4 regions of the Bacillus sp. SRL543 genome follow, and region 3 is predicted to be linked to each of the others. Evidence: riboswitches for the same ligand, from Rfam matches in the RefSeq annotation. Region 3 holds a riboswitch; each other region holds the start of a gene.
What was found. Region 3 has a riboswitch for thiamine pyrophosphate ahead of AC4E8B_RS08340 (ABC transporter substrate-binding protein). Riboswitches for the same ligand answer to the same signal wherever they lie in the genome.
Positions count from the first base shown of each region.

Region 1: it holds a riboswitch for thiamine pyrophosphate, as region 3 does, so the genes downstream of both, tenI (thiazole tautomerase TenI) here and AC4E8B_RS08340 (ABC transporter substrate-binding protein) in region 3, are expected to answer to the same signal.
Region 2: it holds a riboswitch for thiamine pyrophosphate, as region 3 does, so the genes downstream of both, thiW (energy coupling factor transporter S component ThiW) here and AC4E8B_RS08340 (ABC transporter substrate-binding protein) in region 3, are expected to answer to the same signal.
Region 4: it holds a riboswitch for thiamine pyrophosphate, as region 3 does, so the genes downstream of both, thiM (hydroxyethylthiazole kinase) here and AC4E8B_RS08340 (ABC transporter substrate-binding protein) in region 3, are expected to answer to the same signal.

Region 1 covers NZ_OZ481794.1:651,033-658,605, forward strand. Annotated here, with positions in the region: gene AC4E8B_RS03490 (ABC transporter ATP-binding protein) at 1-1,278, shown strand, start outside; gene AC4E8B_RS03495 (alanine/glycine:cation symporter family protein) at 1,463-2,920, shown strand; gene AC4E8B_RS03500 (hypothetical protein) at 3,549-3,923, shown strand; gene AC4E8B_RS03505 (DMT family transporter) at 4,160-5,086, opposite strand; gene AC4E8B_RS03510 (Lrp/AsnC family transcriptional regulator) at 5,271-5,759, shown strand; TPP riboswitch at 5,832-5,933, shown strand; gene tenI (thiazole tautomerase TenI) at 5,997-6,662, shown strand; gene thiO (glycine oxidase ThiO) at 6,646-7,573, shown strand, end outside.
Region 2 covers NZ_OZ481794.1:2,807,461-2,815,033, forward strand. Annotated here, with positions in the region: gene AC4E8B_RS14340 (acyl-CoA reductase) at 1-1, opposite strand, end outside; gene AC4E8B_RS14345 (LuxE/PaaK family acyltransferase) at 1-1,094, opposite strand, end outside; gene AC4E8B_RS14350 (uracil-xanthine permease family protein) at 1,057-2,412, opposite strand; gene thiW (energy coupling factor transporter S component ThiW) at 2,425-2,931, opposite strand; TPP riboswitch at 3,006-3,116, opposite strand; TPP riboswitch at 3,347-3,457, opposite strand; gene AC4E8B_RS14360 (DedA family protein) at 3,514-4,119, opposite strand; gene AC4E8B_RS14365 (hypothetical protein) at 4,348-4,608, shown strand; gene AC4E8B_RS14370 (manganese catalase) at 4,698-5,543, opposite strand; gene asnA (aspartate--ammonia ligase) at 5,745-6,755, shown strand; gene AC4E8B_RS14380 (hypothetical protein) at 6,820-6,966, opposite strand; gene AC4E8B_RS14385 (hypothetical protein) at 7,101-7,573, opposite strand, start outside.
Region 3 covers NZ_OZ481794.1:1,632,524-1,640,096, reverse strand. Annotated here, with positions in the region: gene AC4E8B_RS08360 (NAD-dependent deacylase) at 188-904, opposite strand; gene AC4E8B_RS08355 (YkvA family protein) at 1,010-1,456, shown strand; gene AC4E8B_RS08350 (cell wall hydrolase) at 1,480-2,118, opposite strand; gene AC4E8B_RS08345 (hypothetical protein) at 2,115-2,264, opposite strand; TPP riboswitch at 2,353-2,461, shown strand; gene AC4E8B_RS08340 (ABC transporter substrate-binding protein) at 2,622-3,620, shown strand; gene AC4E8B_RS08335 (thiamine-binding protein) at 3,632-3,922, shown strand; gene AC4E8B_RS08330 (ABC transporter permease) at 3,919-4,683, shown strand; gene AC4E8B_RS08325 (ABC transporter ATP-binding protein) at 4,680-5,426, shown strand; gene AC4E8B_RS08320 (TatD family hydrolase) at 5,423-6,193, shown strand; gene AC4E8B_RS08315 (hypothetical protein) at 6,389-7,147, shown strand.
Region 4 covers NZ_OZ481794.1:2,541,242-2,548,814, forward strand. Annotated here, with positions in the region: gene AC4E8B_RS12810 (quinone oxidoreductase family protein) at 1-443, shown strand, start outside; gene thiE (thiamine phosphate synthase) at 481-1,134, opposite strand; gene thiD (bifunctional hydroxymethylpyrimidine kinase/phosphomethylpyrimidine kinase) at 1,121-1,954, opposite strand; gene thiM (hydroxyethylthiazole kinase) at 1,944-2,771, opposite strand; TPP riboswitch at 2,847-2,960, opposite strand; gene AC4E8B_RS12830 (AAA family ATPase) at 3,023-7,573, opposite strand, start outside.

The DNA of each region.
Region 1 (7,573 bases), 980 kb from region 3:
CTGTGGCTGAGCCCGCTGCTTACCTTGATCACCATGATCATTGTTCCGGTCATGTTTTATGGAATGAAGTGGATAACCAATCGGACGGGCCGGCTTTTCAAGGAGCAGCAGCGCAACTTAGGAGAGCTGAATGGCTTTGTCCAGGAGACGATTTCAGGCCAGCGGATCATCAAGACTTTTTCCCAGGAAGACAGAGTGATTGAAGAATTCATCGGCAAAGGCGAAAAGCTGCGGGCGGCCGGTTTCTGGGCCCAGACTTATTCAGGCTTCATCCCCAAGCTGATGAACATGCTGAATAATATGAGCTTTGCTATCATCGCAGGAGTGGGCGGTATATTTGTCCTTAAAGGGATGATATCGATCGGAGTCATCGTCATTTTTGCCGAATATGCCCGCCAGTTCACCCGCCCCCTGAATGACCTGGCCAACCAGTTCAATACCCTGCTGTCAGCTATCGCCGGTGCTGAACGCGTGTTTGAAATCATGGACCAGAAAGAAGAATTCGAGGATGAAGCAGATGCAGAAGAAATCAGCTTTATTAAAGGGGAAGTCGTGTTCAAGGATGTTTCTTTTTCTTATGAAAAAGGTGAAAATACTGTAACGGGCATCAATTTCAAGGCAAACACCGGGCAGACTGTGGCCCTTGTCGGCCCGACCGGAGCCGGAAAGTCTACGATCATCAACCTGATCTCCCGGTTCTATAATTATGACAGCGGCAGCATCACGATTGATGGCCGGGAGCTGAAAAAAATCAAGCGCGAAAGCCTAAGGCAGCATATGGCATTCGTCCTCCAGGACTCGCTCCTTTTCCAGGGGACGGTCCGGGAAAATATCCGCTACGGCAAGCTGGATGCAACAGATGAAGAAGTGGAAAAAGCTGCAAAGATGGCGAATGCACACTCGTTCATCATGAAGCTGCCGCAGCAGTATGATACCATCCTGAAGGGTGACGCCAGCGGGATCAGCCAGGGGCAGCGGCAGCTTTTGTCCATTGCCAGGGCATTTCTTGCCGACCCTTCGATATTGATCCTTGATGAAGCAACAAGCAGCATTGATACGATCACAGAAATGAAAATCCAGGAAGCGCTCCAGACCTTGATGGAAGGCAGAACCAGCTTTGTGGTGGCCCACAGGCTGAACACCATCCAGCAGGCCGACCAGATTCTTGTCCTTGACGAGGGCAGCATCATTGAGAAAGGCTCCCATGAGGAACTTCTTGAACAGGAAGGATTCTACCATGGCCTTTACCACAGCCAGCTGAAGGAAGAGGCAATATAGGAAAAAAGGTGCACGGCCGTTCGGGCTGTGCACCTTTTTATGTATGCCGGGCCGCTGCATGGCCATAGTCCAGTTCCTTCATTAATGTCTGTGGGATGTCGGAAAAAAAAGCATTGTACTCTAGTACCATTTCACATATAATTCTTAATAGGAAAAAGATTCAGAATAATAAGGGGGAATTTGTTTGGAAGGTTTTGTTAGCCAATTAAACGGAATACTTTGGAGCACGCCTGTCATTTATATTTGTTTGGCAGTAGGGCTGCTGTTTTCCGTCTTAACCCGTTTCCTGCAGGTCCGGCACATTAAAGACATGGTGCTTCTTATGTTTAAAGGCAAAAGTTCCGAAGCGGGCGTTTCTTCTTTCCAGGCCTTATCTATTGCTCTTTCCGGCCGTGTAGGAACTGGTAATATCGCAGGCACAGCCACAGCGATCGCGATGGGCGGACCCGGTGCCGTCTTCTGGATGTGGGCAATTGCATTCATCGGTGCAGGAAGCGCCTTTGTGGAATCGACTCTTGCACAGATCTACAAAGTAAAACAGGACGGCTTATACCGCGGGGGCCCTGCTTATTATATTGAAAAGGGCATCGGCATCAAATGGTTCGCTGCTTTATTTGCAGTGGCTGCCCTGCTGGCCATGTCCGTGCTGATGCCGGGCATCCAGTCCAATTCCATTGCTTTGGGCATGGAAAATGCATTTGGCGTTAACGTATATGTCACAGGCATTGTCATTATCGGCCTGCTTGCCCTGATCATTTTCGGAGGGGTAAAAAGGATTGCGACAGTTGCCCAATATGCTGTACCATTCATGGCAGTAGGATATATGCTGGTTGCCTTGATCATCATCGGCATGAATATCGGCGAGCTTCCAGGCGTAATCTCCCTTATTTTCAGCAGTGCGTTTGCCGCGGATTCCATGTTTGGCGGAATTGTCGGCAGTGCGATTGCCTGGGGGGTAAAACGCGGAATCTATTCGAACGAAGCCGGCCAGGGAACCGGACCGCATGCTGCTGCAGCTGCCGAGGTATCACATCCGGCAAAGCAGGGGCTTGTCCAGGCATTCTCTGTTTATATCGATACACTGTTTGTATGTTCTGCAACAGCCTTTATGATTCTCTTCACCGGAATGTTCAACACAGTCGGTGAGGACGGCAAAACGATGATTTTCAACGGACTTCCGGGAGTGGAAGCAGGCCCGGCATTCACCCAGGCTGCAGTTGACTCTGCACTTCCTGGATTCGGAGCAGGATTTGTCGCAGTATCTTTATTCTTCTTTGCTTTTACAACCATCATGGCTTACTACTATATTGCTGAAACGAATATGACTTATCTCATGCGCAATAAAAATAGTAAATTCATGGTCTTCCTTCTGAAGTTGGTATTGCTGGGATCGACTTTTTACGGAGCTGTCAATGCAGCCGATCTTGCATGGGCGCTTGGGGATGTCGGACTCGGCCTGATGGTATGGCTCAATTTGATTGCCATCCTGATCCTTGCCAAACCGGCCCTCATTGCCCTGAAGGACTATGAAGCCCAGAAAAAGCAGGGGCTGGATCCGGTCTTTAACTCGAAGAAACTCGGCATCAAAAATGCAGAGTATTGGGAAGAGGAATATGTGACGCAGGATGAAAAAGTTTCATAAATGAGTGAGTGGTGCCCTTGATGGTGAGCAGTCCCATCTTGGTGGAGAAACATTTAAAATAGCACAATAAAGAACAGGCCAAATCGCATATGATTTGGTCTGTTGTTTTTTCTTGTGTATTGATGTTTTTGAATAGTAACACTTGAATTCACATGCGAAATTACAGCTTAAATAACATAGTGACAAACGTTATCGATAATGTGGTAATTGCTATTTTTTAACCTTATTTGAGTGACTTAGCAAGCCTTAAAATAAGCGGAGAAATTCCGGTTAAGGTGCTGAATATGGCATGTGTGGGTGTATATAAGCGGAGATTTTCCGGTTAAGTGGAGCGAAGGTGCCATTATTCCTGTTTTTTGAATCGATAGCCGGAATTTCTCCGTCTATTTGAGCCATTTTTAGAGTTTTTTTGAACTTAGGGGAAATTTCTCCGCTTATTTTTCAGCCCGCCACCAATTTCCTCATTCAGGTCAAGGAATGATGATTTTTGAAAACTCTTCGAAATCTTACTTTCGTTACCTGTCAATGGGTAGAGATATTGGAATACTATATTGCTGGATTAAATAAAATTATAAACAGGAAGAAAAAATGAGGTGATTTTATTTTAGAAAAACTCAGGAAAATTAATATGAAAACTGCTGTATTTATGGGAATTATTTTTTACTCTTTGACTATCTTAATCCACTTTCTTATTATAAGCAAAAGTATTCCATTCACATGGGTCAATGGTGGAAGGTCTGAATCATTCGCTGAACAGCTGCCAATAACTGTTATAAATATTGTTATTTCTATTATTGGAGTGGTTTTTACGTTGATTGTTGGCAAAATTAATCTATATAAATACAAAAGAGGAATAACCGTTATATGTTGGTTTTTTGTTATACTGTGGTCTTTTGGATTTATTCAACAATTGTTTGGAACACCTTTTGAAAAAATGGTTTGTTCGTTAGTATTGCTTCTTGGAGTGATCTCGAACTTGCGTATGGCAATTGAAAAAAAATAGCTGTAACCATTTAATTAACAAGTTTGTGAACAATTACAATTCAACTAAAAGGATACTGTAGTTAAATTAGAAAGTAAAAAAAGAACGCTTGGAATATTTAAAATCCAAGCGTTCTTCTATGCTTTTGCATCGTTATTTATAGTTCTGGACATAGTGCGTTTTCGTGCGTTATTTGATCTGCAATTTAGTTTTTCTCCACAGTATCTGAACTACTTACCTTCATGGGCATCCCTTTTTTAGTCCATAGCCGTGATGGGAGCTTCAGGTTTTTCGGGCAGGCTCTTTCTTTGCCGCTGTGCCTGAAAGCGAGTAAACAGATAGCAGCCAAGGATGACAATCATGCCTCCGAGAAACTGAATGCTTTCAAGCTTTTCTCCAAGCAGCAGAAAAGCCAGAATAGCAGTGAAAACAGGATTGAAATTCAGGAAAACCCCTGCCGTGACGGCCCCGATTTTCTGCACACCTTTATTCCAGAGCACCATGCACACAACCGTTGAAACGAGCCCGGTATAAAGCATGGATCCTGCAAAAGGCAGATCAGGATTTTTGATTTGAAGATCAGAATAGCTGAATGGCAGCAGGATGGCCAGTCCGAAAACCCCCGAATAAAAGGTCGACATGATCGGAGAAGTATATTTTCCGGCCCATTTGCCGAGGACCGAATAGATTCCCCAAATGCACACCGCTGCAATCATCCATAAATCTCCTACATTAAATGTCAAAGACAGCAGCAGCTCCAGATGGCCTTTTGTAAGGACAAGCAAGACACCGAACAGAGAAAACACCATGGTGAGAATTTGCGGTCCGTTAATTCTATCCTTTAAAAAGAGTGCTGAGAAGACAGCGATCGAAATAGCGTTAAGTGTTGAAATCAAGCCGACATTCGTGGCTGAGGTTTCTTCCAGCGCCCAAAATTGAAAGATATTGAAGAATACTACACCTGTCACGCCCATCAAAATCAGGGGAACAAGCGATTTTGCAGGAGGCAGAAGCTTTTTTTCCTTGCGGAGAACGATAGGGAACAGGCAGATGACAGCAATGGTCCATCTAAAGACGGTCAAGGTCTCCGGGGAAGCATGCTCCACAAGCGACTTGCCTACAACAAAATTCCCGCCCCACAGCAGGCTGGTTAGAAGCATCAGGCATACATATAAAGCTGGCATAAAAGCAGCTCCTTCGAATAGTTGTAGATTTATTTTAACATTTTCTCTTTAAATCATAATGATTATTTCGTACAATTGGGTAAATTAGAAATTTTATTAAAAGTATTGGTGAAATATATGAATGATATTAAGTTAAAAATAAGCTGAAGCGGAGTTTGCAGAATAATCGTAAGGGAGCTGTAAGATGGAATCGATTGTGAACAAGGTGCTGGATGAAGTGGACCTGAAAATCCTTGATCTGCTCCAAAAGAATGCCCAAATAAGCAATGCCGAGCTTGCCAGGCGGGTCAGCCTGTCAGCACCAGCCATTCACGGAAGGGTGAAGCGGCTCGAAAATGAAGGCTATATTGAGAGGCAGGTAGCGATTTTAAATCAGGAGAAACTGGGCTTTGACCTGCTTTGCTTTATTTTCATCAGCACCAACATCCATCAGGCGGTAAAGCTGGAGGCACTGGAGGGGACGCTGGTGGATATGGCGGAGGTACTGGAATGCCACTGCCTGACAGGAGAATATGATTATATATTAAAAGTGGCCATCAAAGACCGGAAAGGGCTGGAACAATTCATCCGGAAGCTGAATCAGCTTGGGATCACGAAGATACAGACAAGCCTCTCGCTGAGGGAAATCAAATATTCAACGGTACTGCCGATTCTGCCTGCCGGGGAAAAATGAGTCTGGTTCAAATTGCGGGTTCTCCCCGTCCAATCGCTGTGCTAAAATGAGAGAGAACAATTGAATAGTCAGAATTATCACTAGGGGAGCCTGCAAGAGGCTGAGATCAAGCATTTGAGACCCTTTGAACCTGATCTAGTTCATACTAGCGTAGGGAAGTGTGCCGAACGGTTATGAAAAGAACCTATTTTTTCAGCCATAGATAATCAATCAGCCACTTTCCTGCGCAATGGGGAAGTGGTTTTTTTGCGTCATTTACAAGGCTGGCCTGGCAGGAATAAACTGCAGCTCCACGCTATATCTGCGGGGCAGCCGGCGGAGGATTTTATCAGGATAGCTTCAAGCATCTCGCAGTATGTGGACTATATCCATATCAGGGAGCACCACCGGACAGCGGCTGACATCTACGAGATGGGAAGAAGCCTGCTGGAAAAGGGAGTCCCGGGGGAGCAGATCATCATTAATAACAGAGTGGATGCAGCGGCGGCATTAGGAGTGAAGGGAGTCCAGCTCGGCTATCACAGCCTTCCGGTACGGGAAGTGCGGAGAACATTCCCTGGCCTGCTCATCGGAAAATCTGTCCACTCAATGGAAGAAGCTGTTCAGGCAGAAGAGGAAGGCGCCGATTATGTGGTGTACGGCCACTGTTTTCCGACAAGTTCCAAGCCAGGAATAGAGCCTAAGGGTCTCTCCTACCTGGAAGAAATTGCGAAGAGGCTGCCGATTCCGGTGATAGCGCTCGGGGGAATCACGCCAGACAATATCGGTCAGGCAATAAAAGCCGGTGCTTCAGGTGCCGCTGTCCTTTCAGGAATCTTTAAAGCCTCAAACCCGGAGAAGGCAGCAAGCGCATTTGCAGCTGAGTTAAAGAGAAAAGGAGGCAGATATGAAGAAAGTATATGATGTGATCATTGCCGGGGGCGGCATTATTGGCTGCTCTATCGCATTCCAGCAGGCAAAACTGGGCAAGCGGGTGCTCATTCTGGAAAAAAGGGAACTGTGCTCTGAAGCATCTTCTGCAGCAGCCGGCATGCTGGGTGCCCAGGCCGAAATAGATGAGAACCTGTCCATGCTGAAGCTCGCCTTGAAGAGCAGGGCCATGTTTCCAGGCCTGATCCAGGAGCTTGAGGATCTGACAGGAATCAGCATCGGGCTTGTCAATGAAGGCATGATTAAAATTGCTTGGGATGATGTGGAGGCAGAGGCCCTTAAAAGACAGGTTAGATTCCATAGAGAGTGGGACGAACAGGTAAGGTGGTTAGACCAGGCGGAGATCAGCGAAAGGGAACCCCATCTCTTTCGGGGGCTTGCAGGCGGAATGCTGATTCCGAATGACGGCCAGCTGATCGCCCCGAATTTGGCGCGGGCTTTTGCGATGGGGGCAATGGCCAGAGGGGCAGCCGTGCTGGAAGGGGCAGAGATCGAAGACTTTATTTTTGAAAAAGATTCCATTCAAGGCGTGATGACCAGTAAAGGAAGCCTTTATGGAGATACCGTTATTGCTGCCGCAGGTGCCTGGACGGGAGAGCTGCTGAAAAAGGCAGATATTGAGCTTCCTATTTTTCCTGTAAAAGGAGAATGCCTGTCAGTAATACCGCAGCAGCCTTTGATCCGGTCGACCATCTTTTCCGATTCTGGCGGGTATCTTGTGCCCAAGACGGACGGGCGCCTAATCATAGGGGCGACAAGCTATGAAAATGATTTCAATCCTTCCGTTTCGTTCGGCGGTGTCAGGGTGCTGGCCGAACGGGCGTGCAAGCTGCTGCCCCAGCTGGAATCCGCACGGTGGGAGAAGGCATGGGCAGGAATCCGGC
Region 2 (7,573 bases), 1.2 Mb from region 3:
CCGCCTGAGAGCAGCTGGTCAGCTGCTATGGAACAGCCTCTTGCCTCAGAGCCCTTCACTCTGCCGAGAAGTTTGAAGCCATGCCCGGTTTTCAATCCAAGATCCTCTGTCAGGACAGCCAGGCAGGAGTTCCAGTTAGCCAGGTCATAATGGGCAAGAACACCAGCTTCCCCTTCCTTAACCGGCTCCAAAGTGCCGGGGTGGAGCACCCTCGTCTTCAGCCAGGCTGGACCGGCTTTATCGGTTATCATCTGTGTTCCTGTATAGCTGGAGAGGATTGTCCGATCATAGATTTGCGAGCTGAGCTCCGTCATGCCGTACATATTTATATGCATGTCCCTTCCTATGCCAAAAAACTGTTTATACAAATCCGCCAATTCTTCGGCACTGATTTCCCGCACTTGGCCTTTGAACCCTCCTGTATCAAAGATTCTGCTGTCATCAGGCAGATTGAACGACAAATTCCTTTCTTTCATAAAATCCAAAAGATGGACGAAAGCAAAGGCTGCCCCCATGATCAGGACAGGCTCTCCCCTTTCTGCCAACCGTCCCAGCGACTCTGCTGCTCCTTGAAAATCAAGGGACTCTCCATTGTGGAAGAAGCGGCTGTACTCATTGCCATAATAAAAGACAGCATTCGTAAGGTAGCGGGAAAGAGAAGAATTTTTGTTATAATCGTCTGATGGAGACAGCACTAAAATGGCTATCTTTTCCCGGTCCGGCAATACGAAGCTTTTGAAAGGGACTTTCATTGACAGGTCCCATACAGACAAATCAGGATGAATGTTCTTTCCCTTTGCATCAGGATCGGTCGTTCCGCTGGTCATAAAAACAGCTTCCGCTTTTTCAGCGGGTTCGCAGGTTAATGTCAGTTCTTTGAAGCCCTGCACCGGCATCGGCGGAATTTCTTCCCATGTTTGCACTGTTGCAGGAGTCTTTCTCTGTGCCTGGCAAAACTTTTTATAGAAAATGTTATTTTCAAACTGGTGGCGGAACAGCTTAAGCGCCAGCCGGCCAAAAGCCTCATCAGAATTTTTTCCAGCTTCGATAAAATCTTTAATTTCCGCTGTCAATAGGATCGATTCTTCTTTCATGATTTACCGCTCCTTTCATAAACCAATTAGGGATATTGACTAGAATCAGCTGCAGAAAGATGCTTGTAAATGCTCCAATCAAGATGCTGTTAGTCAGGAATGTTCCCGCTATCCCTGTTGCGTTCACAGCATAAGCCGGCAGAGAAATGGCCAGCAGCATGGAAAGCCCGACAATCATAAAGTTGACTTGCGTGCCTTCTGCCCTTGCAAGGATTGAAATGCCAGTAAATACAAGTGTGGCGGCAGCCGGCAGGAAGATTCCCCCGACAACCGGGGCAGGCGTCAAAGCCAGCAGCGCTCCCGCTTTCGGCACCAGGCCAAGCACAAGAAAGATAACAGCAGCAGCCATGACCGGGTATCTTGAACCGACACCGGTTAAGCGCAGCAGGCCGACATTCTGCGCATATGCGGTCGTCGGAAATCCTCCGATTAAGGCAGACACAAAGGACCCTGCCGATTCTCCGGCAAATCCGCCGCGGATTCTTTTGGCCGTCAGCTCGGTCTTCAGCATGGCAGAAGAAGCCTGATACACACCCATTGCTTCAATAACGGCCACAAGATAAGCGATGAAAAAGGTCAGGAATGCTCCCCATTCAAAGGTAAGCCCATACGGCAGCAAATGCGGAAGCCCGAACCAGGCACTTTCCGATATCATGGAAAAGTCTGTTTTTCCAAGTGAAAAAGCGAGAATATCACCTGCAATCAGAGCAATCAAAAATGAAAAAGACTTCCAGATGCCCTTTCCGAACAATGACAGGCCAAGGACAATCACAGCCGTCGTGACCGATAATAATAGAGTGGATGGACTGGCAAAGCCCTCATCACCCGGCGAGCCTCCAAGAAATTCATGCAAAGTAAATCCAGCGAGAGAAATCCCGACCAAGAAAATGACGGTCCCCGATATGACTGGCGTAAATAAAGCCTTCAATCGGCCAATTACCCCGGTTATCGACAAAAGGAATACAATCGCTGCACTGACTAAGATTCCGCCAGTTGCTGCAGCCAGCCCGTTAGCTTTTCCTGCAGAGATCATGATTGCATCAAATGCAGCTGACGGCCCCTGGATGATCGGGAGGCGGACAAGCTTTGTCGCCTGTATGAAGGTGATAATCCCGGCGGCAATAAAAATGCTGTTCACCATATTGGCTGACAATGCAAACGGCAGGCCGATCATAGCTGCCACAAAGATCGGATCAAGCCAGACATTCGACACAAATACATGCTGAAGGCCGTATAAAACGGTCTTTCCCGGCGGCAGCTTTTCTTCCAGCCCTATCAATATCTCATTTTGGCCGGTTTCTGTTTTTATTTCGTCCATCTTCTATTTCCCTCATCTCTTATATTGATAGAATTCAAAAATTGGCGTCCGCTTTTTTGCAAGTATGGCCAAAATGATGATCCCGAGAAGAGCTCCGGCCATCGAACTGAAGATAAAGAGCGGGATAAAGCCGAACAGTGTGGCTTTCTGCCCCAATATCAATGTGGCGATTGGATATGACAGCAGCGCCCCGATTATGCCGGTGCCGATCACTTCCCCGGTGAAGGCCATTGACAGCTTTCTTGTCCTGCTGTACAAAAGTGCTGCAAGCAGGGCTCCGGCCATACTGCCGGGAAAAGCAAAAACCGAGCCGGTTCCCATCAGATTCCTGAGGAGCGAAATGCATAATGCCTGCGCCACTGCGTAATAGGGTCCAAGTAATACCGCTGACAGCACATTCAGCAGATGCTGGACCGGGAATAATTTTGTAAAGCCAAGCGGAATATACAGCATGCTGCTTGACAGCGTCCCCACTGCAGCCATCATCGCTGCCATTGTTAATTTCCGTGTTTTCCCCATAAAAAAATCCCTCCATGCTAATTTGCACTGAGGGAATGGAAGGTTCAGGAAGCACAGGCCGGTTTTTTGCAGCCGGCATAGATCCCGCACTTCCCTCCGCCGGCATGACCCGGATCAGGTATAAGGGTTAGGGCCGTAACAGGCCCAATCTCAGCCGGACTCCTCCGGCTCCCCCAGTGCTTTATGTATTAAGTTGACTTGGATATGCCGCTGTTCGGGCCTTTTAAAGGCATCAGCCGGAAGGTCTAAAATTATTGCCGCTAAAGCAGCTATACATTTGTATACCAGGCAAACTTCGTATTTTATCAGCAAAAAACAGTTTCTCCTGATAGTTTTAAAAATCCCATCCAGCTTTGTTAACAAAAAAGCCTGACCCCATATGACAGGACCAGGCTTTTACATACATAAAAAAGTAATGTTGCTCAATCTACTTTCCTACGCTGGCATGATCCAGTTCAGGTCCAAAGGGTTAAAAAACAACGGTTTTTCTCTCAGCCCGCCTGTGCGGACACCCCTAGCAGTCACACTATATCCAATTAAGAATCATCATAGCTTTGTTCCTGACAAATGTAAAGACAATATTTACTTCTTCCTTCGCCTGAACCAAAAGACAGCTGCACCTATAATGGCTAAGGCAATCAGCATATACACCATATTTGAGTATATATCAAAATACTTGACAGCCGTCTCCCAGGAATCTCCGAAGGCAGCTCCTATATTGACGAGGATGGTGTTCCAGGTGAGTGTGCCGATGACCGTAAATAGCAGATACAGCGGGAAATTCATTTTCGCCATCCCGGCAGGAATGGAAATAAGGCTTCTTATCAGCGGCACCATCCTGCAGATCAGGATTGTCCAATAGCCATATTGGTCAAACCATCCAAAGGCTTTATCAATATCTGCTTTTTTCAGGCGGAGGATGCCTCCCCATCTTTCTATGATTCTCTCAAGCCTGTCTCTGGTCAGGGAAAGGCCCGCCCAGTAAAGCAAAGCCGCTCCTGCCGTCGAACCGAGGGTTGCCGCTGCAATCGTCCCGAAAACAGTAATATTTGTTTGAGCGGTCATAAAGCCGCCAAAAGTCAAAATGACTTCAGACGGTATCGGGGGAAATATGTTCTCAAGCGCAATCAGCAGAAAAATTCCTGTATAGCCAAATTGTTCAATAATCTCTTTTATCCAGTTCTCCATAATACCTCCCAAGATGCAAAAAGCCTTACAGATAATTAACGATAAATTTTAATGCTTACCCTTCTGAGGGCAAAGTAGATTTTTGATAGTTTCATGCAAATACAGATGAAATTAGAATAGCTTATCCTTGTTAAAAATTAAACAAATAACATGCCACAGCCAAAAAACAGGAACATTTGTTCCTTTTCAACATATAATGTATGTAAATTCTTTTAGAGGAGGATGCGCATGGAAGCGACCCCTGCTCCATTTGCCTGTATGGCACGGTATCTTCTGGAGGATGAGGCAGCCGCTGCAGAATTATGGAAAAAAGTCCTTCTCGCTGCCAAAAGGAACGGAATTGGAAATGATCCGAGCATCATAGTGCCTGCTGCCGTGGAATCACTGCGTGTTTTGATGAGGAAAATGAAATCAGGTGAACCGGCAAGAAATCCTGCTGCTTATTTTTACGCGGTCATGGACCGGAAGCTAAAGCACATTTTTAATTGAATTCACCTGTATCTCAAACAATCACCCTGAAATATTCTGCAATCAGCAAAAATCCGCCCTCATCTGAAGGCGGATTTTTCTTAGCAGCATTAAAATTGGGAAGGAGGCGGTGTCTGTCCCGCAGGCATAGTTCCATGAATGTAAATCGGACCTGGAGCAAGCACTGGAATCTGCCCCATCGGCTCGGGGTTTTCAATGTATTCAAACTGCCCTTGTCCATCCATGCTCGGCCCCTTTGCCCAGCGGCCTTCTGCACTGTCTGTCCCCTTGGAGCAGTTAAGGAATGAATAAGATACTTCCTGCTTCTCCTGCTGGCGGTTGAATGTGCCAGGCACTACCTTGCCATCCCGCGCTTCAAGCTCAGAGATTGCTGCGAGCCATTGATTCTGGTGCATAGTGTCACGGGCAATCAGGAAGGATAACATGTCCCTTACGCCGCGGTCCTCTGTTATTTCATAAAGTCTGACTGCCTGAAGGCGCCCTTGTGATTCAGCATTGAGATTTGCACGGAAGTCAGCCAGCAGGTTCCCGCTCGCCACTGTATAGCGGGCTGTCCACGGATATCCCATGCTGTCGTCCGGCTTCGCACCAAGTCCAGAAACAATCGCATGCTGCACATTCATTCCGCCCATTGCAGCCCTGATGATTGGATCCTGTGCTGCTTCTTCCTGTTCTCTGACAGGGGCTTTATCGAGCAGCTGAGCGATCATGGTTGACAGCATTTCGACATGGGCGATTTCCTCAGTTCCGATATCAAGCAGCATATCACGGTATTTTTGTTCAGCCCGGCAATTCCATCCCTGGAAAAGGTATTGGATCATGACACTGATTTCACCGAATTGTCCTCCGAGGATTTCCTGGAGCTTTCTCGCATAGACCGCATCCGGCCGGTCAGGCTTTGCATTATACTGAAGCTCTTTAACATGATAGAACATACTGATCACCTCTCTTTTAGTATCAAGGATAGCTTTACCAACTGATCGGGAAACATTCTTAAAAAAAATTTATCACAGCAAAAAAAATATGAATGACTGTAAAACATTAAAGTGGTACTGGAACAATCAAAATTAACCTGGCATAAAGTATGAAGCAGCCTATATACATGGCAAGAAAGGTGAAACGGAGGTGCCTGCAGCATGAATAACCGACAGCTTGTTCCGGATTTATATGCGCCAGTTTTGAATTTGATTGACACTGAAAAGGCAATGAAGAGGGTGAAAGAGTGTTTTGAGAAAGAGCTCTCTGAAAGGCTGAATCTGATAAAGGTATCAGCCCCGCTGCTGCTTGAAAGCAGGACCGGCATCAATGATAATCTCAATGGGGTCGAAAGGATGGCGACCATAGAAGCCAAGGACCTTGGGGAAACTGTCGAAATCGTACAGTCACTGGCAAAGTGGAAAAGGATGGCCCTTGCCAGATATCGCTTCTCGGAAGGAGAAGGCTTGTATACTGACATGCGGGCGATCAGAAAAGATGAAGAGCTCGATCAGCTTCACTCAATTTATGTGGACCAATGGGACTGGGAAAAGATAATACCGAAAAATAAAAGAAACAAGCAGACGCTGAAAGCTGAAGTAATCTCCATATATGAAAGCATCAAGGAAACAGAAAAGCAGCTTTTCCTTTCCAGACCAAATATGGTGCCTGTTTTGCCTGAACAAATTAGCTTTATCTCTTCCCAGGAACTCGAAGATATGTATCCAGAGCTTACGGCAAAGCAGCGGGAAGACAAAATCGCCGAAAAGTCAGGCGCTGTTTTCATTATGAATATCGGCGGGTCCCTGCTATCCGGCAGCAAGCATGACAGCCGCTCCCCTGATTATGATGACTGGAGCCTGAATGGAGACTTGATTTTCTGGTACGCACCGCTGAATAGAAGCATTGAGATTTCTTCTATGGGGATACGGGTTGATGAGAAATCTTTGAGAAGCCAGCTCAAGGAGTGCGGTAATGAAGAAAGGCTTGGGCTTCCCTTCCACAAGGCACTGATTGATGGTGAACTCCCTTTCACAATAGGCGGAGGAATCGGCCAGTCAAGATTATGCATGTTCCTGCTTAAAAAGGCCCACATCGGCGAAGTGCAGTCATCTGTCTGGAACAGCAGGATCAGAAAAGAATGCCTGGAAGCCAATATTCCGCTATTATAAACGGGCTATAAAACGGTGACAGGCACCTATACCAGTGGTCTTACTGGTATAGGTGCCTGTCACCCTATTCAAATTCCTTTCCTGTAAGCTGCACTTCCTTCCCATCCAATGTCACCATCTGCTTTTCCGGAAAAATACTCAAGCCTCCTGCGAAATCGAACTGCTGCCCGGACGCCCTTGCTGTGTCAGGAATAGACCTCCTCAGCTGCACTTCGATTATCCATTCTAGTATGTAATAGGAATAACCCTGGAAATTTAAGAAAATCTTTATATTTGGTAAAACCGGCAGCACAAAAGGAGCGGGGCTCGTCTATGCGCCCCGCTCCTTTATGGTGAATGCTTCCATCAGCTGCCATTTTCAAGCTTCTTGTACAGCCAGAGGGATTCTTCCAGAAACCCTCTCTCAAAGCCTGTCTTTTCATGGATGCGATCCGCCCATGCTTCAGGACCGGCCAGCGGAGGATCGTATACCAGACCGTCATTTGTGCTGAGGAAGCTGTGCCAATCAAAAAATTCCCAATGGGCTTTTTCACCGGCAATAGGAATGCGGCATTCCAAAAGCGGCTTAGGATGGATCTGGCGGCTTGAATGCCCAGCCGCAATCCAAAATTCTTTCCTGTCGACAGGAGTCAGATGGTAAGTTTGTGAAGATTTCTTCCCGCCAGGCCTAAAGTATGTTAATTCAGCTTTATGCAGACTGCTTTTGATATGTATGTCTGCTGCAGGGAAAAATCCCTTCAGCGGAGTCTCTGTGTCACTATCGATCAGAACAGGCTGCAGCCACTGGTCGCCGAGATCGCATAAATAGCGGCAGCCTT
Region 3 (7,573 bases):
CCCGGCATGCAATAGTATCCTTTTTTGCTTGACTGAACACTTGTATATACATGATGTTCACGCTTTCATTATATCCTGTATATACATGTCGGTCAACCATTTTATTATACTAAAAAATCTTTTCTGAGTTTTAGTTTGGAGAGCCGCTGCCATAAGAAAAAGCCCCCAAGTTAATGAAGGCTTCAATTTATCTTATTTCTGCATCAAGCTCTTTCAGCAGCTCTCCCACTTTTTTTCCGTTAATGACCTCGTCGCTGTAAAAATCCAAATCGGTAGGTTCCATATTGACTATAGCCAGTTTGGCACCATTCTGCTTTGCAATGAGAGGGAACTGGTTGGCGGGAGTGACAGAGAGAGATGAGCCAAGGACAATGAATAGGTCTGCCTTCTCTGCCTCAGCTGCTGCAAAGTCAATCGCTTTCTCAGGCAGCATCTCTCCAAATAGGATGATGGACGGCCGCAAAATCCCCCCGCAATCACTGCAGCGGTAATGCTCATCTATATATTCATCATTCGGGAAAGCTCTTCCGCACTCCTGGCAATGGACTTGCTGCAGGGTCCCATGGAGCTCCGCCACATTCCTGCTTCCCGCCTGCTGATGGAATCCGTCCACATTCTGAGTGATGATGCTTCGGATGATCCCTCTTCTTTCCCAGTCTGCCAGTATATAGTGTCCGGCATGGGGCTTGCATTCCTTCAGCCCCATGACTCTGCTGCGGTAAAATTCAATGAATTCATTGACATGTTGGTTGAGTGCTTCTGTACTGGCAATTCTCCCGTAATCCATCGTATTCGATAACCCGCTGCCTGCAGACCGGAAATCAGGCAGCCCGCTCTCCGTTGACATCCCTGCTCCCGTCAATATAACCGTATATCTTGACTCCTTCAGCCACTGTAAAAGCATATGGACACCTCTCTTTTTTTCCTATTATAAGCTTTTCGTGGGTTCAACCATCCGAAAATAGGATAAAAGAATAAAAAGAATTTCTTAACCGGAAGGATGTTATATATGAAAAATTTCAAAAAGGAAGATTACGAAAAGGAATATAAAAAATATGAGAGCCGCGCTGCCAAATACTTAAATGATCCGGGCAAGACAAGCGGACTTCTTTCCAAAGCAAGCAAAAAAGCCGATTCAAAGAAAAATGCCCTGTCTGAAGTATGGGACAAGCTGCAGCTCCTGTTTGAACTCATTAAAGCCTACACTAAAGGACAATATAAAGACATTTCTGCAAAAACAGCCGTTACAGTCATTGCGGGCATTCTCTATTTCGTATCTCCCCTGGATCTTGTCCCGGACTTTCTTGCCGGAATCGGCATATTGGATGATGCCGCGATCATCGGCTTCATTATCAAGCAGATCACAAATGAGCTTGAGAGATTTAAGCTCTGGAAAGAGAACCAGCCGGATCATATCATTGATATGGAAAAAGACAGCAAAAAAACTCTTGTATAGCCACAAGAGTTTTTTTCTTTTTCTTATTTCGCAAACCGGTGGTTGCCGATTTCTTTTGTAACGGCCCTAGTACGGAGCCATTTGCTGTTAGTTTTCGAAGGATTGAAGAAGAACAGGGATTCTCCATCTTTTCTCTCTTCTGTGAGGGCTTCCTGGACAGCTTTCTGTGAATCCTTCCCTGCCGGTTTATTGATCATCCCATTGTCCACAGGCTCAAACTGCCTGTCTTCGTATATAACTTCTTTGACTGTATCCGGAAATTTTTCATCCTTCATTCTATTGAGGACCACTTCAGCCACAGCAACTTTTCCGGCATGCGGCTCACCTTTGGCCTCGGCATGCACAAGCCTTGCCAAAAGGTCTTTTTCTCCTGTAGATAAACTAGTCTCTTCTTCTGTCTTTTTCTTCTTTTTCTTTGATGCAGACGGAATGATGAGCTTATCACCTGCGGAAATCTTTTCATCTTTTTTATAATTCGCCTTCTGTATTTCCTGCGCAGCAACACCAGATTGCTTGCTGAGCTTCGCAAGGGTATCCTCTTCTTTTACAGTATATATATCGACATGATCAATCGTTTTGGCAAATGCTTTTTTTCCGGGACTTTGGACAAGCTGGAATGAGATCAGCATGAATGCAGCTATCAGTAAGGCAAGATATTTCATTGCTTCTCCTCCATTCTTTCTTTTTTTAACATTCCTAACCCTATCACATATGCAGATTCAGTTCCAAACTTAAATCTTTCCATGGCAGCAGAGGGATATCCAGGGATAATCCCTAATTTTCCGGAAGGAAGCTGTTTCAATGCCATTGCAGAGAATATCTGTTATAATGGACCATAATTCCCGCCAAATGCGGGAGCTCTGACGGACCGGCTGCTTTATGCGGCTGTAAATAGGAGAGAATTGTGGGGGAACCGGGCGCGGTTGAGACTTTATTTTTACGATAAAGGACCCTTTGAACCTGATCTGGAGAGATGCCAGCGTAGGAAACATATTCTTAATCGGATGAATGTTTTTTATTGCGCACGGGTTCTGAATCCGGGCGCTTTTTGTTGTGCACCGGTACTTAAAGAAGCAGCATCTCAACCCGCGGCTGCCTTGATGATTTTTTGCCATTATCCGGCGGCTTTTTGGAATAATATTAGAAACAGCATGGAGGATTGATCATGAAGAAATGGATCAGCGCATTGTGCGCCATCTGGCTGCTTGCCGGCTGCACAGGCGGACAAACTGGGCAGGAAGAAAAGAAAACCAATGATAAACAGGATCTTGAAAAAATCACCGTTGTACTGGACTGGACGCCAAACACCAACCATACCGGACTGTATGCCGCAAAGGCTAAGGACTATTTCAAGGAAGCAGGCCTTGATGCCGAGATTATCATGCCTGGTGAAGCAGGAGCCGACCAGCTCGTCGCTTCCGGAAAGGCTGACTTTGGCGTCAGCTATCAGGAAAGCATCACGCAGGCCCGGGTGCAGGGTGTGCCGCTCGTTTCCGTCGCAGCTGTAATTCAGCACAATACATCCGGGTTTGCTTCCCCTGCGGCAAAGAATATCGATTCACCGGAGGATTTTGCCGGGAAGAAATATGGAGGCTGGGGATCGCCTGTTGAGGAATCCGTGATTTCCTCATTGATGAAACAGGAAAATGCAGATGTCTCTGATGTCTCTTTTATCAACATGGGAGATGCCGATTTTTTTACAGCTGTTAAAAGGGATATCGATTTTGCCTGGATCTATTATGGATGGACAGGCGTCGAGGCGGAGCTTCGCGGAGAAGATCTGAATATGGTCTACCTCACCGACTATTCCGATAAGCTCGATTACTATACACCTGTTCTGGCTACCAATGAAAAAATGATCAAAAACAGCCCTGATACTGTTAAAGCCTTTGTAAAAGCAGCATCACAGGGCTATCAGTTTGCGATCGCGAACCCGGAAGAAGCAGCCGATATCCTGCTTGAAGCTGCCCCTGATTTAGACGTCGAGCTGGTCAAGAAAAGCCAGGAGTGGCTGTCTCCAAAATATCAGGATGATGCTGAACAGTGGGGAGAACAAAGGTTAGAGGTTTGGGAAAATTATGCTCAATGGATGTATGAAAATAAATTGCTGGAAAGCGAACTGGACGCTGAAAAAGCTTTTACCAATGAATTTTTGCCAGAATAGGAGGAACCATAATGGCCAATACACTGATCAGCATTCAGATCATACCTAAAACAAAAAACGGGGAAGATGTTATCCCATATGTGGATGAAGCGATTAAAATCATCGCAGAATCCGGAGTCAAATATGAGGTCCATCCGCTGGAGACAACAATGGAAGGCGAGCTTGAAGAGCTATTCAGGATCATTGCAAGGATGAATGAAAGAATGATTGAAATGGGAAGCAAAAATGTCATCTCTCAGGTCAAAATCCTGTTTCAGCCTGATGGGATCACGATGGATGACCTGACGGATAAATACAAATGAAGAAAGTGGTTGTAAGAGGATGGAAGCCGGCAGCGGTTCTCCTCCTTTTGTTCATTATATGGGAAGCGGCGGTCAGGCTCGCTGAAGTCCCTGCCTGGCTCCTGCCGCCCCCCTCTGATATCATGGCAGAATCTGCGGAAAGCTGGGCCCGTTTTTCAGGCCACCTGGCATCAACAGTGCTTTTATCACTGTCCGGCTTTGCATTGGGGACTGTTTTCGGGCTCACTGCCGCCATCTTCCTCCACCGCCTGCCGGCTTTAAGGGAATCTGTATACCCATTGCTGATACTCTCCCAGAATGTGCCCGTCATCGTCCTTGCCCCTCTCCTTGTCATCTGGTTCGGATTTGGACTGCTGCCGAAATTCATTGTCATTATTCTTGTCTGTTTTTTTCCAATCACAGTGGCAGCTTTGGACGGCTTCAGGCAGATTCCGGCCGAGCTTAAGCATTATATGGCCATGTCAGGCGCCACCAAAAGGCAGCTGTTCTGGAAGCTGGAGTGGCCCGGCTCCCTTCCCTCGCTATTTTCAGGGCTGAAAATCTCGGCCACATACAGCGTAATGGGCGCTGTCATTTCCGAATGGCTCGGTGCGGAAAAAGGGATAGGCGTTTTTATGACCCTGGCCTCATCCTCCTTCCGGACAGACCGGGTTTTTGTTGCCATCTTTGCCATCATGATCTTAAGCCTGATTTTCTTCGGAGCAATCCTTTTGGCAGAGAGCCTGCTTTTAAAATGGAATAAAAAGGAGCAGATGAAATGAGCCTCCTCCAGCTGGAAAATATATCGAAATCTTTTGGGGAACAAGCTGTTCTCAGTAATTTAAGCCTTGAAGTCAATGAAGGGGAATTCGTTTCCCTTCTTGGGCCTTCGGGAAGCGGAAAAAGCACTATTTTTAATCTGATAGGAGGGCTGCTTCTCCCTGATAAAGGAAGCATCCAAATGAACGGCCAATCAATCACCGGCCAAAAAGGATTCATGAGTTATATGCCGCAGACCCCTTCCCTTCTTCCGTGGAGGACAGTTTTGCAAAATGTCCTTCTGGGACAGGAACTGACAGGCAGAACCGATAAAGAAAAAGCTATGGAAATGATCCATAAAGCAGGCCTCGGGCAATATATGCATGCCTATCCGCATGAATTGTCCGGCGGGATGAAGCAGCGCGCATCCTTCATCAGGGCACTGCTCAGCCCACAGGAGCTGCTTTGCCTGGATGAACCTTTTTCAGCACTGGATGAGCTGACCCGGCTTGATATGCAGAAATGGCTCCTGGCCATATGGGAGGAGCAGCGGCCAGCCATCATCTTTATTACTCACAACATAGAAGAAGCTCTTTTTCTGTCAGATCGCATCATTGTTTTATCAGAAAAGCCGGCCCATACAGCAGCTGAATTTAAGGTGCCTTTTTCCCGGCCAAGGATAGAAGAACTGTTTCTGGAAGAGGAATTTTTGGAATGGAAAAGAAAGGTCCATCATTCACTGCGGCCAAGGAGGGACAAAGGATGAACAAGATTATTGACAGCCATATCCACTTGGACCGCTATGCTGATCAGGATATTGCTAATATTTGCAGCATCCCGGAGCTCGACTCACTCGTAACTGTCTCGTGGGATCTCAGCTCCTGCAAAAAGAACCTGCACCTTGCAGAGAGGTTTCCAAAGGTAAAGCCGGCTTTTGGGTACCACCCGGAACAGGTCCTCCCTTCTGAAGCAGAACTTGCTGATCTGATAAGCTGGATGGGGGATCATAAAGAAAATATGATAGCCATCGGAGAGGTCGGCCTTCCATACTATTTAAGGCAGGAACAGGGAGATTCCTTTATAGGTCCGGAGCCTTATCTCGAAATACTGGAGCTGTTTGTCCAGAAATCAAAAGAATGGCAGCTCCCCGTCATTCTCCATAGTATTTATGAAGATGCAGAAATAGTCTGCAGCCTGCTTGAAAAGTATTCTATCGAAAAAGCCCATTTTCATTGGTTCAAAGGCTCAGCCGCTGCGGCTGAACGGATGGCCGCGAATGGCTTCTTCATCTCAGTGACTCCCGATGTATTGTACGAAGAGGAGATCCAATCGCTTGTAAAGGCTTATCCAATACGGCAGGTAATGGTTGAAACAGACGGCCCCTGGCCGTTTGAAGGGCCTTTCCATAGAAGATTGACTTCACCCGTCATGATGCATCATTCTGCAGCGAAAATCGCTGAAATCAAAGAAATGGACCTGCAGGATGTTTATACGCAGCTGCTGACTAATACCAAGGCATTTTACAGCATTTGAGAAGCATTCTGTTAAACAGGGTGCTTTTTTTGTGTGTACAGGCTGAAGATCCTTTGATAAGGAAGATATAATCTTTAAAAAGTAAAATCGGCTCTTAGTAGTTTTGTACCAATTCAGTTCTTAATAAATTTTCCCCATATCTACAGATGGAAATATAAGGTACAGTAAAAGAAAAGCTTATTGGAGGACTGCTCAATGAAAAGATATGGCCTGATCCTGCTTATCATCTTGTTTTCTTTTTCCACCTCTGCTTTTGCCCAGCCGAAAACTGCCAGCCTGATTCCTTCTGAAAAACAATTTCTTAAGCTGGTTAAGAAAACGGAGGAGTATAAGGACTTTAAAGATTACTTTCTCTCAAATGACCCTTATATCCTGAATCCGCTTAAAGACGAAGAAGACCGGCAGTATGGCTGGATTGTCCAGTATGAGATTAAATATAAGGAAGAAGCTTCACTGGCCGCAGGCGGTGCAGCCACTGTCAGTTTCTCCTCTATCCTTACCTTTGCATATGACAGCATCAATGATGACATGAAGGCTTATATTCTCGACTATAGCAGTATTCTCAAAGATAAAGCTATCTATCTTGAGGAGCTTTCCAACGGTACAACCACGGCAATTGATATGTCTGAGACAGACTTATACGCAGAGCTTGCCGAACAGACGGAGGAAAAAGCAGAAGCGATGGTCAGCTCAGCGGAGCTTCAAAAAGGAAATTCTGCAGATGAAGAAGCAGTTAATGGAAGCAATTATCTTTGCTGGCAATGTACAAGTTATACAAATGGGAGCGTTTCCCTGCCATGTGTCAATTTGATTGGCAGCTATTGTTCGTCAGGCTCACAATACTCAGTCGGCAGGCTGCTGTGCGCCGGCAAAACGATCATCGATTGCTATGTGCCAAAGGATAAAGTTTGTGTTAAAGGCGTCTGGAAAACCACCTGTCCGGCACCGGCTTAATAGAATTTGCTGTAAAGAAAGAACCTTTGCCATTCACGGTAAGCAGTTCAGTTCTGGAGAAGATACAATGTAAATGGCATATGAGTTAGCATAGATGAAGAGTGAGTAACCAGTGATAGAAAAATAGGGGAAGTTTTTTCTGTTAAATGCAGATTAGAAGTTGGTTTTGGAAAAATAAGGGGAGTTTTTCCTTCTATGCAAAGCAAATCTGCCTATTTTCACGTCTTCGAGTCAAATTAAAGGAATTTCTCCCTCTATTTAAGCTGTTTTCAGTACTATTTGCAAAATAAGAGAAATTATTCCCCCCTATAAATCTCAATTAGCCGGAACATAGTTTCATTGTTTAAGAACGCAAAAGTTTAATGGTAAATCGGCTGTTCGACTGTTCAGCGATTGGGTGCGTTAATTGAATTAGAACAACCTATT
Region 4 (7,573 bases), 910 kb from region 3:
ATGCATTGGAAGCAGGCGCCGACTACGGAGTGTGTTATACAGAGGAGGATTTCTCGGAAAAAGTAATGGAATGGACAGAAGGAAAAGGAGCTGATGTTATCCTTGATTCTGTTGCCGGTGCAGTGACGGAAAAAAGTCTGGATTGCCTTGCACCTTTTGGAAGGCTCGTCAATTTCGGCAATGCTTCCGGAAAAGCTGGCACTGTAAAGACAAGTGATCTCCACAGCAGCTGCCGCTCCCTTCTTGGCTTCAGCTTTGGCACGGTGCGCAAGAACAGGCCGCATCTTGTAAGAGCTTCAGCCGAAAAAATCATGTGTTTGCTGGAAACCGGCCGGCTGAGCATGAAAATCGGAAAAACTTTCAGCTTGGCAGAGGCAGCCGAGGCCCATACCTGGATAGAGAGCAGACAGGGAATGGGGAAAACTGTCCTGATCATAGACTAAATAAAAGAGCCTGCACTGTATGCAGGCTCTGAATCTTCTATATCATTACACTTCTTCTAAGATTTGCAGCAGCATCCTTTATATCTGCTGCCTGGCTGATGCTTGTTATCACAGACACGCCGTCTGCCCCGGCCTGAATCACAGCACGTGCATTGAGGGGGGTGATTCCGCCTATGCCGACAACTGGAACCAGGATGGCTTCTTCCCTCAATTCCTGGATAAGCGCCATTCCCCGGACAGCCTTGGCATCTGGTTTAGTGGAAGTCGGGTAGATGGGGCCAAGTCCGAGATAATCGGCGCCTGCCTTGACAGCAGACTTCGCTTCCTCAATAGTATGGGAGGATACCCCTAATATTTTATCGCCGATTTTTTCCCGCACGGCTTCGGCCGGCTCGTCCTCCTGCCCGATATGGACGCCGTCTGCGCCGATTTCACATGCCAGTTGTATATCATCATTTACAATGAACGGAATACCGCTGGCCCGGCATAACTGCTGAAGCTGCTCTGCAAGCACATACTTTTCCTTTCTGTTCAGGCATCCTGCCCCTTTTTCCCTGAACTGAAACAGGGAGATTCCGCCTTGAATCGCCTCTTTCATTACCATCTCCGGATTTTTCAGGCAGTTCGTACTCCCCATGATAAAATAAACCTTTAAAAGCTCTTTCATTCTTTGACTGTCAATTCGCGCCATATGCCAAGCCCTCTGCTTTCTGTCTATTGTTATAAGCCCAGTGGTTTGTCGGGCCATGGCCGCTTCCGATCAGAAGATCATCTTCAATGGCTGCCTGGATGAAGTCTTTTCCAAGCCGGACGCTGTCCTTTACAGCAAGCCCCTTCGCCAGCCCCGCCGTGATGGCTGCTGAAAAGGTGCAGCCGGTCCCATGGGTATTGACTGTATCAACCCTCCTGCCTTCAAACACATCAAAGCTGCTCCCATCAAAAAGCAAATCAGCAGCAGCTTCTGGATTTACTGTATCATGCCCCCCTTTAATGACTACATGGTCAGCGCCAAGCGCACACAATCTCCTGGCCGCTTCTTTCCGGTCGGCTAAAGAAGAGATTTTTATGCCGGTTATTGCTTCTGCTTCAGGAATATTGGGAGTGATGATATGGGCCAGCGGCAGCAAATAATCCTTCAAGGCAGCCATGGCGCTTTCCTGGAGGAGGCTTGCCCCTCCCTTGGCAATCATCACAGGGTCGACAACCAGCTTCGTCCATTTATAATGGCTGATTACGGCAGAAACAGCTTTAATAATGTCTGCATCAAAAAGCATGCCCGTTTTTAAGGCATCCGTCCCCATGTCGCTTCCAATGCTCTCAATCTGTTTACTGACAGCTGCTGCCGTCATTGGGAAGACCCCCTGCACGCCAGTAGTATTCTGAGCGGTGATCGCTGTCAGTGCTGACATGCAATAGACACCAAGTTCCTGGAAGGTCTTAAGATCAGCCTGGATTCCGGCTCCGCCTCCACTGTCCGAACCTGCTATCGTCAATGCTTTCTTAATTGTCATTCTGTATATCCCCTTTCAGGACAGTAATCCCCGTCCTTTTCTCAAGATCCTCCGCCTTAATTAGGGCAAGGGTGTTAAGCAGCTCAATTTGAAATGTTCCAGGCCCCTTGCTTCCCGCTGCTTCTGCTGCCATTTCTGCCGCTGCAGAATATACAGCCAGCGCAGCCGCCGCGGCTTTCAGTGGATCTGATTCGATTGCATGGAAAGCGCCTATAACTGACGACAGCAGACAGCCGGTTCCTGTAACTTTCGTGAGGAGGCTGCTTCCGCCTGTAATACGGACAATAGTTCTTCCATCAGATACGATGTCCTCCCTCCCTGTAATAACAGTTATGGTGTTGAACCGTTTTGCAGCAAACTGGGCTACCTCTTCCGGGTTGCCGGCTTCCCCCCCGTCAACACCTTTGATTTCTCCTCCTTTTCCGGCAAGATGGGAGATTTCCGCCGCATTGCCGCGCAAAATGGAAATCGGCAGCTCTTCAAGAAGGCTTCTGCCTGTTTCGGTCCTGTATGCTGTTACACCTGCCCCAACCGGATCGAGGATGATCGGTACAGAGTTTCTGCCAGCTGATTTTCCCGCAAGTTTCATAGCTTCCACTACAGGGGAAGTGAGAGTGCCGATGTTCAGGACCAGCGCCCCTGCAATGCCGGCCATATCGGCAGCTTCTTCTGCAGCATGCGCCATTACAGGCGAGGCCCCCAGTGCCAGCAGGCCGTTAGCGGTAAAATTGGTGACAACCATATTGGTGATATTATGTACAAGCGGCTTTTCAGCCCTCAGCTTTTCAAGCATATCTGCGATTTCTCTATTGTTCATTCCACTTTCTCCTTTCAATAAAAAAAGCCAGGCCCCTGAGAGGACCTGGCAAGTGTGCATAAAAACTTAGCAAATAGTTTCATTTCGCTACTTTCCTACGCTGGCATCATCCAGATCAGGTCCAAAGGGTTAAAAAACGGGCCAGTTTTTCTCTCAGCCTGCTTACCGCAGGCACCCCCAGTAGTTGCTTATTAGATTATCAGTTATATAGTATCTTTTTTTCTCCCCCGCGTAAAGCGATTATCTTTTTTCTAAACCACCTCTGCGGAAAAGCGGAAGACAGGAAGTTCAATGAAAATGGATGTTCCTTCTCCTTCATTGCTCTCTGCCCAGATTTTCCCGTTGTGCTGTGCAATGATTTCCCTTGTGATTGATAAGCCGAGGCCATTCCCGGCCGTCATGCTGCTTCTGCTTGTTTTCGTATAGTTTTTGTCAAATATGAAAGGAAGCCTGGCAGCAGGTACCCCGCTGCCGGTATCTGAGAGGCAGATCCTGACCAGGTCGCCCTGGCCGGCCAGCCTGGCGCTCAGCGTCATACCGCCGGATTCCGTATGCCTGATGCTGTTTGAGATCAGATTGGAGAAGGCCTGAAGCAGCCGGCCGGGATCTGCTTCCACCATAGCCATATCTGCCTCATCTGTTTCCTTCAGGTCCAGGGTGAATAAAAGCCCCTTGCTTTCCGCTTCGAATTCGAATTGCTTCCATATGTGGACAAGCAGCTGGCCAAACGGCAGATAGTCCATCTCAAACCTGATCTGGCCAGCTTCCATACGGGATAAATCAAACAAATCGCGGATTAAAGCATTCAGTTCATCCAGGCGGCTGATGCTTCGCTGCAGAAATTCCCCTTTTTGCTCATCTGATTCGGCAGTCCCCTCCTGCACTGCTTCTATGTAGCCCCTGACCGCGGCTAGTGGGGATCTCAAATCATGCGAGATGTCCGATATTATGCTGTTCTTTTCCTGCCTCGCGAAGTCGAGTTCCTTATTGGCTTTTTCAAGTCTGATATTTGCTTCATGCAGCTCTTCTGTCCGCCGGGCAACCCTTGCTTCCATCCTTTCATACAGATCGGCATTTTCCAAGGATATGGCTGCCTGAGATGCAATCAATTCAAGAACCCGGAGATTATCTTTTGAAAATGCATGCGAAATCTGATTGTTTTCCAGGTACATCATACCCTTTACTTCACCCTTATTCAGGATTGGCAGACAAATGAGCGACTTCAGCAGCATCCTTTTGACATAAGGGTCCCCTGAGATCAGACTGTTTTCGTGAGCATGATCCAGAATGACTCCTTCCCTGCTCAGCTCTGCAAGTTCTACTGCCTGTTCGGACAGCATTTCTCTTCCGAGGACCTGCTCGAAGCGTTCTGGCCGATTACCGTCACCTGCATATTCACCGATGGTCCAAATTCCATCCCGCTTAAAGAGGAGGATCCCCCTGTCTGCCCCGCTGTAATGCATGGTAACCTCCAAAAGCCGGGCCAGCAGATTTTCAAGTACTACTTCCCTGGATATGTTCTGGGCGGCGGAAACAAGGGCGTACTCATCAAACTGAATGGAATGCCTGTTTTCCGGCTCCTTCAGCAAGGAAATTTTAGTCTCTTTCCGCAGAATATCAGCCTTGGCTCCTGCACCCCAAAGACAATATCCTTTAAACGCTTCTGAGAAAAAGGAGCTTGCCATCCTGCTGTATCCCTGTGCAGAAAAATAACGGCCTGCACATTCATTTGCAATTGCAGCATCCTGCAGGAAGCCGTTCTTTTCCGCCTCCTGGATGCTTTCATCATAAACGTTGAAAAGATTGGGATCTCTCTTGGCAATCCTTCGGTATTCGGCTTTCAGAAGCAAGTATTTATGCCGGAAATTTGAAGGGGAAAGAGCTGCCCAGCGTTTCATTTTTGATAAAGAGTCCTTCAATTTAGCCAAATGGGAAGCTTTGTTTTTTTTCAGCTTTTCCTGTTCATAAAAACGGACAAGCCATAAACCGTGATAAAAATGGTATTCAGGGATGATGACAAGTGTCAGCCTTTTGCTGACAAGCCGTGCCAGTTTCTGAATAAGCTCCCCGGCATACTCATTTTTCTGGAAAAGATAGCTCATCTGAAGCCGGATCGTGTAATGGATGATTTTTGCAGAGTCATCATCAAGCACAGGAGTAAAGGTCCAATCATGACTCTCTTTTTCCTTCATCAAATAGAGGACCCATTCTTCCATCTCCGTCAAAAAACCGATTGAAATAGGATATTGAATTCTATTGACGAACCTGATCTGACTCCGGATTCCATCCAGCGCCTCTTCAAGCGGCGATCCTTTCATAAGCAATGTGATAACTATGAATGAGCTATTAGCACCGGCAAGATGGATATTTCCTGCATCAAGGCAGTATCTCTGTGAATCTGTGAGGTGGTTCAGATTGTCTGAAATCGGGTTTCTCCAGTGACTGACAAAACTTCCGAAGACAAACTGCACCCGGCCTTTAATGCCTGTGACACCAAAATGATGAGACAGTTTGATTGCCAGCCTGCCGTAGTCGTAGCTGCCCTTGAAATCGCTGAAACCTGCGCTTAATATCAGGCTGTAATTATTGAATACCAGAGCGCTTAAATCGGTCAATCCATTGTCGAGGGTGAAGTTCAGCGCCTTCAGCATCAGCATGGAGGCAAGATTCTGGTCTGCATGGTAGGATGGAGCGTTCAGGTTGATGAGCGTCTGCAGAATTTGCCTTTTGTCCCGGTCCGTCATTTCAGGAAGGGACATGATATCTTCTTCGGATTTGCCGCGCAAAGCAAATTTTGCACGGAGAAACTCCAGCATAATGGCATGTTTGCCGATGCTTGGTGCAAAAGTGATCCCGTAGAGCTTGAGGCCTTTTATTCCTGAGCTGACCGCCTCTTTCACCCTGTGCATATGGGTGAATAATGTGATCTGCAGGTTATAGATGGATAATTTCTCATAATCAGTTTCCGCATTTTCAAGCACTATAGCGAAGGTTTTTTCAGCTTCACCCAATTTTCCTGTCAAATAAAAGCATTCACCGAGACCTTTAAATATGCGGAAAGTCAGTTCATATTTCCCGTCCCAGTCTTCCCCGGCGAGCTCAAGTGCAGCCTGAAAATAAGAGAGTGCTTCCCGAAAGGCAGCAGCATCCTTGGCCAATTGCCCGGCAGCGGCATTCCATTCCGCAAGCGGTTGCCTTTCCTTCGCTTCAAGCTGTTCACTGCAGAAATTCAAATGGTGGACAATCTGGAAAATGCGGGACGGTGAATTATCCTTCATGCTGACAAGCAGCCTGCCGATCCTTAAATGGGAGGCCTTCTGTTCTTCCAGGTTCATAGACTGATAGACTGCCTGCTGGACGGTATCGTGAAGGAAGCTGTACTCTGTTGGCATAGCATCCACATAGCCGCTGGAATGAATATATTTATATAAAGGATCTTTAGGGAGAATAAAGCCTGATTCAAGAGCCAGCCAAAGAGATTCAGCGAGCCGGCCCGGCCTGTCTTCGAACAGGAGGGAAAGAGTTTTGAATTCAAATCTGTTTCCAAAGCAGGAGGCAGCCTTTAAAACCTCTTTTGCTTTTTCAGGCAGCTTCTGAAAACGCTCTAACATAAAACCGGATATTCCGTCATTTACTGGCCTGTTCATTATTTTCCAGATATCAGCTTTCCATTTTCTTTCTTCTGGATCGCTGGTGATGAAGCCATCCTCAAAATAGGAAAGAAGGAGCTGGCTGATGAACAGCGGGTTACCCCCGGTAATCCTGTGTAAAAGCCCTCCCAGTTCCAGAACCGTTTCCCCATCATCTCTCAGGGCATTTCCTGCCCATTCATAAATCTCCCCTTGGCTGAGAGTGCGGACCGGGATGTGATGAATGGGAGTTTCTCCTTCACCCAGCTTGGCAAGTGTCCTTCTTACTGGATGGCTTGGCCCTGTTTCGTTGTCCCTGTATGCACAGATAAGCATAAAATGGGGTATCATGCCCTTCAGCAGGAGATATTCGATCAGCTCCAGCGAAGCAATATCCGCCCACTGAAGATCATCAAGAAATAGGACAAGCGGATGCTGTTCATCTGCAAACAGGCATACAAACTGATGGATATGAAACAAAAATTGCTGATGTGCGTCAGCCTCATTTGGCTCTTCTTCTTCCAGCTGCTCTCCCATAAGCAAGGCCAGCTCTGGCAAAACCGGGAAAAGGACGGCATAATTGCCGGTAAAGCCTTCCTTTAATTTAGCTGCCCATTTCTCTTTGCGGCTCCCGCTTTCAAGCATAACCTGGAGAACGAGAGAACGGAATGCGGCAATGATTGGGGCATATGGCATCTGCCTTTGCAGCATGTCATACTTTCCGGAAACAAAATAGCCTTTATCCCGGATGAGCGGCTTCTGGATTTCATGTACAAGAGCCGTCTTTCCCATCCCGGGGGAACCTGGCAGGAACACGGCGCCTGTTCTACCGCGGCTGACTTCCTCAAAAACATGAAGGATTTCTGCTTTTTCACTTTCCCGTCCATATAGCTTCCTTCCGGCTTCAAACAGCATACTGTCATCGTCTTTTCCAAGTGGATATACTTCTTGCTGCTTGCCGGACTTCAGGTTTTCGGCGGCGCGGAGAAGATCGGCGCGCATCCCGAAAGCGCTGCTGTATCGATTTTCAGGCATTTTTTCAAGCAGCTTCATGATGATAGAGCTAATTATAGGGGGAAGGTCGGGATTTGAGTCACAGGGATCTTTCACACTTTTTGCCAGATGCTCGTATACAAGCTCAAGCGGTTCTTTAGCCTTGAAAGGCAATTCGCC